Arthrobacter sp. ERGS1:01: one gene and its partner. The protein of the gene in region 2 interacts with the protein of the main gene of each other region in a pairwise test. Links are inferred from orthologs where the notes say so. Each region holds a gene or a part of one and is shown on either strand. Other genes may lie near its edges. The genes, in order: bioB and AL755_RS00620.

Region 1 (3,280 bases), on a different replicon or contig from region 2:
CCGGAGCCAGCGCGGCGGCCAGCCCCTCCCCGACCCGGGCAACCTGGCCCTGCCAGCCGGCCGAAGCCAGCAGTTCCAGGGACGCGCCCGCCACGGCGCAGGCCAGCGGGTTGGCCATGAACGTGGGGCCGTGCAGCAGGGAACGCAGCGGCGAGGCGGTGACGACGTCGGCCACGGCCGCAGAACACAGCATGGCGGCCAGCGTCAGGTAGCCGCCCGTCAAAGACTTGCCCACGCACATGATGTCCGGGACAACGGCGGCCCATTCGACGGCAAACAGCGTCCCGGTGCGGCCAAACCCGGTCGCGATCTCGTCGCAGATCAGCAGCAGGCCGTTGTCGCTGGCCACGCGCCGGGCGGCGGCGAGCGCGGCGGGTGCGTAGATGTACATGCCGCCGGCGCCTTGGAGTATGGGCTCCAGGACTATGCCGGCAAGCTCGTCGCGGTGGCGGGCCACCGTTTCCTCGAGGATCCCGATCCAGGCCGCCACCTCTGCGGCGTCGGCCACGAGTTCGCCGTCCACCAGCCGGGCGGCGGGCGGGCGGGGCAGGAAGAGTTGCTGGGGAATCACGGACGGGAAGGCGGCATGCATGCCGTCCACGGGGTCGCACACGCCCATGGCCGCAAAGGTGTCGCCGTGGTAGCCGCCGCGCAGTGCAAGGAAGCGGGTGCGCCGGGGCCGGCCCATGCCTAACTGGTACTGAAGCGCCAGCTTCAGGGCAACCTCCACGGAAATGGACCCGGAGTCCGCCAGGAACACGTGCGCCAAGCCCTCCGGTGCCAGGTCGACGAGCCGTTCGGCCAGGTGTACGGCGGGTTCATGCGTGAGGCCGCCGAACATGACATGGCTGAACCGGCCGGCCTGGTCCAGCAGTGCACGGTCCAGGGCCGGGTGCCGGTAGCCGTGGATCGCCGACCACCACGAACTCATGGCATCAACGGCCTCAAAGGCGGTGCCGTCAGCAGCGGTGAGGCTCAGCCTCGTGCCCTCCGCTGCGTTCACGGCGAAGGGGGCATCGCCGTCGAGCGGTGAATAAGGGTGCCACAGCAGCCCGCGGTCACGGGCGATGAGGGACGCGGGAGTCGTTGCCTGTTCCGAGACGGCGGACTCCGGATGCGACAGGAGTGCTCCCCTAGGCATTGGGGGCCATGGCCGTGCCGGCCCCGCGGCGACGGATGGCAAGGGACCCGCCCGGGGAGGCGACGGCGTCGTCCGGGTCCTGAGTGCCGGGCTCCCGGCTGCCCAGGACGGTGAAACCGTTGTCCGCAATCATCTCGAGGTCGGCCTTGGCCGCCTGGCCCTCGCTGGTCAGGTAGTCGCCCAGGAACAGCGAATTGGCCACCTGCAGGGCCAGCGGCTGGAGCGTGCGCAGGTGCATCTCGCGCCCGCCGGCCATGCGCAGCTCGGTGTCGGGGCGAGCGAAGCGGACCATGGCCAGGATGCGCAGGCAGGCGGCGGGGGTCAGCAGCCAAGTCCCTTCCAGGGGGGTGCCGTCGAAGGGCATCAGGAAGTTCACGGGGATGGATTCGCTGCCCAGTGCCCGCAGTGCGAAGACGGCGTCGACGAGGTCGTTATGGCTTTCGCCCATGCCCACGATGACGCCGGAGCAGGGCGAGAGGCCGGCGTCCTTGGCGTGCTCCACGGTGCGCACGCGGTCGGAAAATTCATGCGTGGAGCAAATGTCGGCGTACATGGATTCGCTGGTGTTGAGGTTGTGGTTGTAGGCGTCCACCCCCGCGGACTTCAGGCGATCGGCCTGGCCGTCCTTGAGGATGCCCAGGCAGGCGCACACCTCGACGTGGGGGTTGCCGTCCTTGAGCTCGCGGACCATCCCGGCCACGCGGTCCACGTCGCGATCGCTGGGGCCCTTGCCGCTGGCCACCATGCAGATGCGCGATGCCCCGGCGCCGATGCCGGTGGCGGCCTGGGCCAGCGCCTCCTCCGGCTTGAGCCAGGTGTACTTCAGGATTTGGGCGGCGGAGCCCAGGCGCTGCGAACAGTAGGTGCAGTCCTCCGGGCAAAGCCCCGATTTCAGGTTGACGAGGTAGTTCACCTTGACGGTGTTGCCGAAGTGGGCGCGACGCAAACGTGCAGCGGCCGCCACCACCTCCAGCAGTTGGTCGTCGGTGGATTCGAGGACGGCGAGCGCCTCTTCACGGGTCAGCTCGGCACCGGACAGCTGCCGGTCGGCAAGGTCGTTAAAGTAATTGAACACTGTTCAAGTGTGTGAGGCGGCGGCCCCGCTGTCAATCGGGGCACCCCGGCATGGGGGAAGATAAAGGGGCGCCGCAGGGGCGCTAGGACTTTGCCGAAGGGGAGCTGGCCATGGCGCTGACACGCGAACAGATCGTCGACGCCGCCCTGGGAATCCTGCGCGAATACGGGCTCGCTGACCTCTCCATGCGCCGCCTGGCCCGGGACCTGGACGTCCAGGTCGGCGCCCTCTACTGGCACATCAAGAACAAGCAGGACCTGCTGACGGTGCTGGCCGGGCGGATTCTGGCACCCGTGGGCGAGGCGGCCACGCTGCGCGAACTGGCCGTGTCGATCCGCACCGCCCTCTTGGCCGTCCGCGACGGCGCCGAGGTGGTGGCCCTGGCCCATGTGCTGGCGCCGGCGGGGCCTTCCGCCCTGCTGCGTGTACGGGGCCTGTTGGACGCGCAGGGCCTGACGGACCAGGAGGGGCGGTGGGCCGCCGACGCGGTGGTCAACTACATTTTGGGCGCCGTCACGCAGGAGCAGACCCGCGCCGGTTTCACCCGGGCGGGCCTGCTGGACGCCATGGACTCCGACACCGATGCGGCGTTCGGTTACGGCCTGGAGCTGTTCCTCGCCGGGCTGGCCGGCGAGGGCAGCGGCCCCCGCACGGCCTGAGACTAGGCCGCGGTGCGCTGGGCCAGGTGTCCGCGCAGGGTGGTGGCCGTGTACTCCGTGCGGAACAATCCGCGCCGCTGCAGTTGCGGCACCACCAGCGTCACGAAGTCCTCCAGAGATTCGGGCAGCAGCGGCGGCATCAGGTTGAAACCGTCCGCACCGCCCTCCTCAAACCATTGCTGCATTTGACCGGCCACCTCGGCCGGGGTGCCCACCATGGTGGCGTGGCCGCCGCCGGCCGCCAGCCGGCCCAGGAGTTGGCGCACCGTTGGCTGCTCGGTCTCGATGATCCGCAGGATCGTGGCGTAGCGGCCCGCCGGCCCCGTGAAGTCCGACGCCGGCACCAGGGCCGGCACGGGAGCGTCAAGCTCCCAGCCGCTGCAGTCGCGTTGGACGAACCGGCCC
Region 2 (3,256 bases):
ATGCTTGAATCCTAGTGGTGCGCCCCGGGCTCGTGCTCGGCGTGGCCCACGGGCTCCAGCTGGAACGTGGAGTGTTCGATGCTGATGTCGAAGTGCCCGGCCACGCATTTTTGCAGGGCGTCGAGCATGGTGGGGGCGTGGCCGTCGTGGAAGCAGCCCTCGTCCACCACCACGTGGGCCGACAGGATGGGCAGCCCGGTGGCGATTTGGCTCGCGTGGAGGTCGTGGACCCCGTGCACGTGGTCCAGTTCCATGATGTGTTCGCGCACCTTGGCCAGGTCCAGCCCGGCGGGCGTGGATTCGAGCAGCACGCCGATGGTTTCCAGCAGGAGTTTGACGGTGCGCGGGAGGATCAGCGCGCCAATGAGCATGGCCACCACGGCGTCGGCCTGCACCCAGCCGGTGGTGGTGATGATGATCGCCGCGATGATGACGGCCACCGAGCCGAGGGCGTCGTTCATGACCTCCAGGAACGCGGCGCGCATGTTGAAGTTCTTGCTGCGCCCGCCCAGCAGGACAAACAGCGAGATCACGTTGCCCACCAGGCCGACGACGCCAAAAATGATCATCTCCTGCGAGGCGATGTCCGCCGGATGGAACAGCCGCTGCACGCCTTCCACCAAAACCACCAGCCCGACGGCGAGAAGTATGGCGGCCTGCGCGGTTGCGGCCAGGACCTCCGCACGGGCAAAGCCCCAGGTGCGCCGGTTGGTGGAGGGCCGGGCCATGAGCCGGGCTGCGACGAGGGCCATGGCCAGGCCGCCGGCGTCCGTGAGTACGTGGGCGGAGTCGAAGAGCAGCGCCAGTGAGCCCGTCAGCCAGGAGCCGATGAGCTGGACCACGAAGACGGCCAGGGTGATGCCCAGCGCGACGGCAATGCGTCCCTGGTGGCTTTCCCCGGGTGCGCCCGCGTGCGAGTGGCCGTGTGAGTGATCGTGTCCCGACATGCCTCAATAGTACATCGATTGCTGAATCCATCAAAAGGTGTACCATATTGAGAATGAAGCCCATTAGCAACGCGGCGGTCCTGGCCCGGTTTGGCTACGCCATCTCGGACCCCACCCGGGCGCAAATCCTCATGGAACTGGCCATCACCCCGAGCTACCCGGCCGCACTGGCCCAAAAGCTGGACGTGTCCCGCCAGAGCATGTCCAACCATCTTTCCTGCCTGCGCGACTGTGGGCTGGCCGTGGCCGTCCAGGAAGGCCGCCGCTCGCGCTACGAGCTGGCCCACCCGGCCCTGGCCCACGCACTCAACGACCTGCTCGGCGTCGTCCTGCAGGTGAACCCGGAGCACAACGCCGGGCACCCCTAGGGCGCCCGCGGCTCAGGTGCCCGGCGGGGTCGCTTGGGGCTCCACCACAAGCACCCGGGCTGGGGATTGCGTCACCGGGCGGCTGCTGCTGACGTTGAGGTCGGCATCAATGTGCAGCAGCTCCCCCGGCGCCAACAACCGCCAGCCGGGATCGTGGTCCATGCGCTCCGTGGCGATGACCACCGATCCCCGCCCCGCCAATTCCCGGCTGTGCGCGTGGATTCGGCCACTCTCGGCCTTCAATGGCAGGCCCCTGCGATGCCCGCCGGGCGCCCGCTCGAGGACATAGAGTTCGTGGGTCGCCGGGTACCGCACGGCCCACATGTCGGTGGCCGACGCGAGAATGAAGTTGAGGCTGTAGACCGGCAGGTTTTCCGCAATCCAGGCCAGGGCGGCGGAGATTCCGGCGTGCAGATCGCCGTCGTGGCGCCTGGTCTCCACGGTGATCAGGGCAAACAGCCGTTCACTGTCGGTCTGCCCCCGGACCAGGTCCGCGCCGCCAAGCCCGGCCAGCCGCGCGTCGAGCTTCTCCAACTCACCGAACGCGCCGTTATGGGCAAAGATCCGCCCATCCTGCTCAAAGGGGTGCGTATTCTCCAGGGTATGCGCGCCCGTGGTGGCGTACCTGACGTGGGCCACGAACGTCCGGCTCTTGAGCTCCCGGGCCGCCGTGGCGAATTCCGGGTCCGCAAAGGCCGCGAGCGGCTGCTTGGTAATTTCCGGCTCGCCGTCTGCGGTGAACACGCCAATGCCCGTGCCGTCCGGCTCCCGCCGGCTCTGCAGGGCCAGGCTGTCCGGAGCCTTGAGCAGCCAGAATGTTGCCTTGACCGGGTCCGGCCCGGCGTGGAGTCCAAACAAACGGCACATGCGCCACCCCGCTCCGATCCGACTCATAAGCCGCGGACGGATACGCGCCACGGGATGCCGGACCTAGTGCGATCCTAGCGTCCGGACCGAGCGGTGGAACACTCCTTCACAATCACGGCAAACCCAAAAAGTTAGCTTAAGCTAACCTAAGTAAACTTGTTCCTCGCGAGAACACCTGCCCAGGCCTGCCGGATCCCCGGCACGCCCATCTTCCGTGCACTGCGCCGGAATCAACCACTGGGACAACAGAATGACACTTATGCACTACACCCATGCCGTTTTGGCGGCCGCCGGCATTGCCGTCATGGTCCTGCTGTTCTGGGCGTCCACGCGGGTGTCCGCCCGTCGCGCCACGGCCTGACCCGCCAGTTCCACGGAGCACCAGATCCGGCTGCCGGCGATGCCACCAGGGGATAGTGTTGTCGGTGGCCGGATCACACCTTGACCACGCTTTGGAAAGGCAACTATGGGCTTACTGGGAACACAATGGAGCGTCCACGGGGACGGCAGGACCATCAAGCGCGGTGAGGTGGTCCGCCCCGACGAGCGCCTGAGCTGGCCGCGCACCATCGGGATTGGCCTCCAGCACGTGGTGGCCATGTTTGGCGCCACGTTCCTGGTGCCGATCCTCACCGGCATGCCGCCGGCCACCACACTGTTCTTCTCCGGCATCGGAACCCTGCTGTTCCTGGTCCTGACGCGCGGCAAGGTGCCCAGCTACCTGGGTTCCAGCTTTGCCTTCATCGCCCCGATCCTCGCCTCACAGACGCAGTTCGGCGTGGCCGGGGCCCTGGGCGGGGTGGTCATGGCCGGCGTCACCCTGGCCGCGATCGGCCTGATTGTGCAGGCGTTTGGCGCGGGCTGGATCAACCGGCTCATGCCGCCGGCCGTCACGGGCACCATCGTGGCGTTGATCGGGCTGAACCTGGCCCCGGCCGCGAAGAAAAACTTCCTGCTGGCACCCGTCACGGCCACCGTGACGCTGGTGGTCATCATCCTGGTCAGCGTGCTGTTCCGCGGCATCCTGGGCCGGCTGTCCATCCTGGTCGGCGTGCTTGCCGGTTACGGCGTGGC

Evidence for each region.
Region 1: the proteins of AL755_RS00620 (region 2) and bioB interact in binary tests that used the Escherichia coli proteins (3 or more experiments, as listed by UniProt). The link is inferred for Arthrobacter sp. ERGS1:01 from one-to-one orthologs.

Annotation. Positions count from the first base shown.
Region 1 is NZ_CP012479.1:2,995,629-2,998,908, forward strand. Bases 176-3,141 are described here. They hold bioB (biotin synthase BioB), read right to left. Parts: upstream 2,217-3,141; coding sequence 1,134-2,216; downstream 176-1,133. Other genes in these bases: AL755_RS17550 (adenosylmethionine--8-amino-7-oxononanoate transaminase), read right to left, coding at 176-1,141; AL755_RS17560 (TetR/AcrR family transcriptional regulator C-terminal domain-containing protein), read left to right, coding at 2,327-2,875; AL755_RS17565 (LLM class flavin-dependent oxidoreductase), read right to left, coding at 2,878-3,141. In the rest of the region: more of AL755_RS17550, read right to left, coding at 1-175; more of AL755_RS17565, read right to left, coding at 3,142-3,280. UniProt on the Escherichia coli protein: Catalyzes the conversion of dethiobiotin (DTB) to biotin by the insertion of a sulfur atom into dethiobiotin via a radical-based mechanism.
Region 2 is NZ_CP012477.1:142,419-145,674, reverse strand. The notes cover bases 256-3,197. They hold AL755_RS00620 (class II glutamine amidotransferase), read right to left. Parts: upstream 2,183-3,197; coding sequence 1,328-2,182; downstream 256-1,327. Other genes in these bases: AL755_RS00615 (uracil-xanthine permease family protein), read left to right, coding at 2,649-3,197; AL755_RS00625 (ArsR/SmtB family transcription factor), read left to right, coding at 1,001-1,315; AL755_RS00630 (cation diffusion facilitator family transporter), read right to left, coding at 256-947. In the rest of the region: AL755_RS00635 (YciI family protein), read right to left, coding at 1-2; more of AL755_RS00630, read right to left, coding at 12-255; more of AL755_RS00615, read left to right, coding at 3,198-3,256.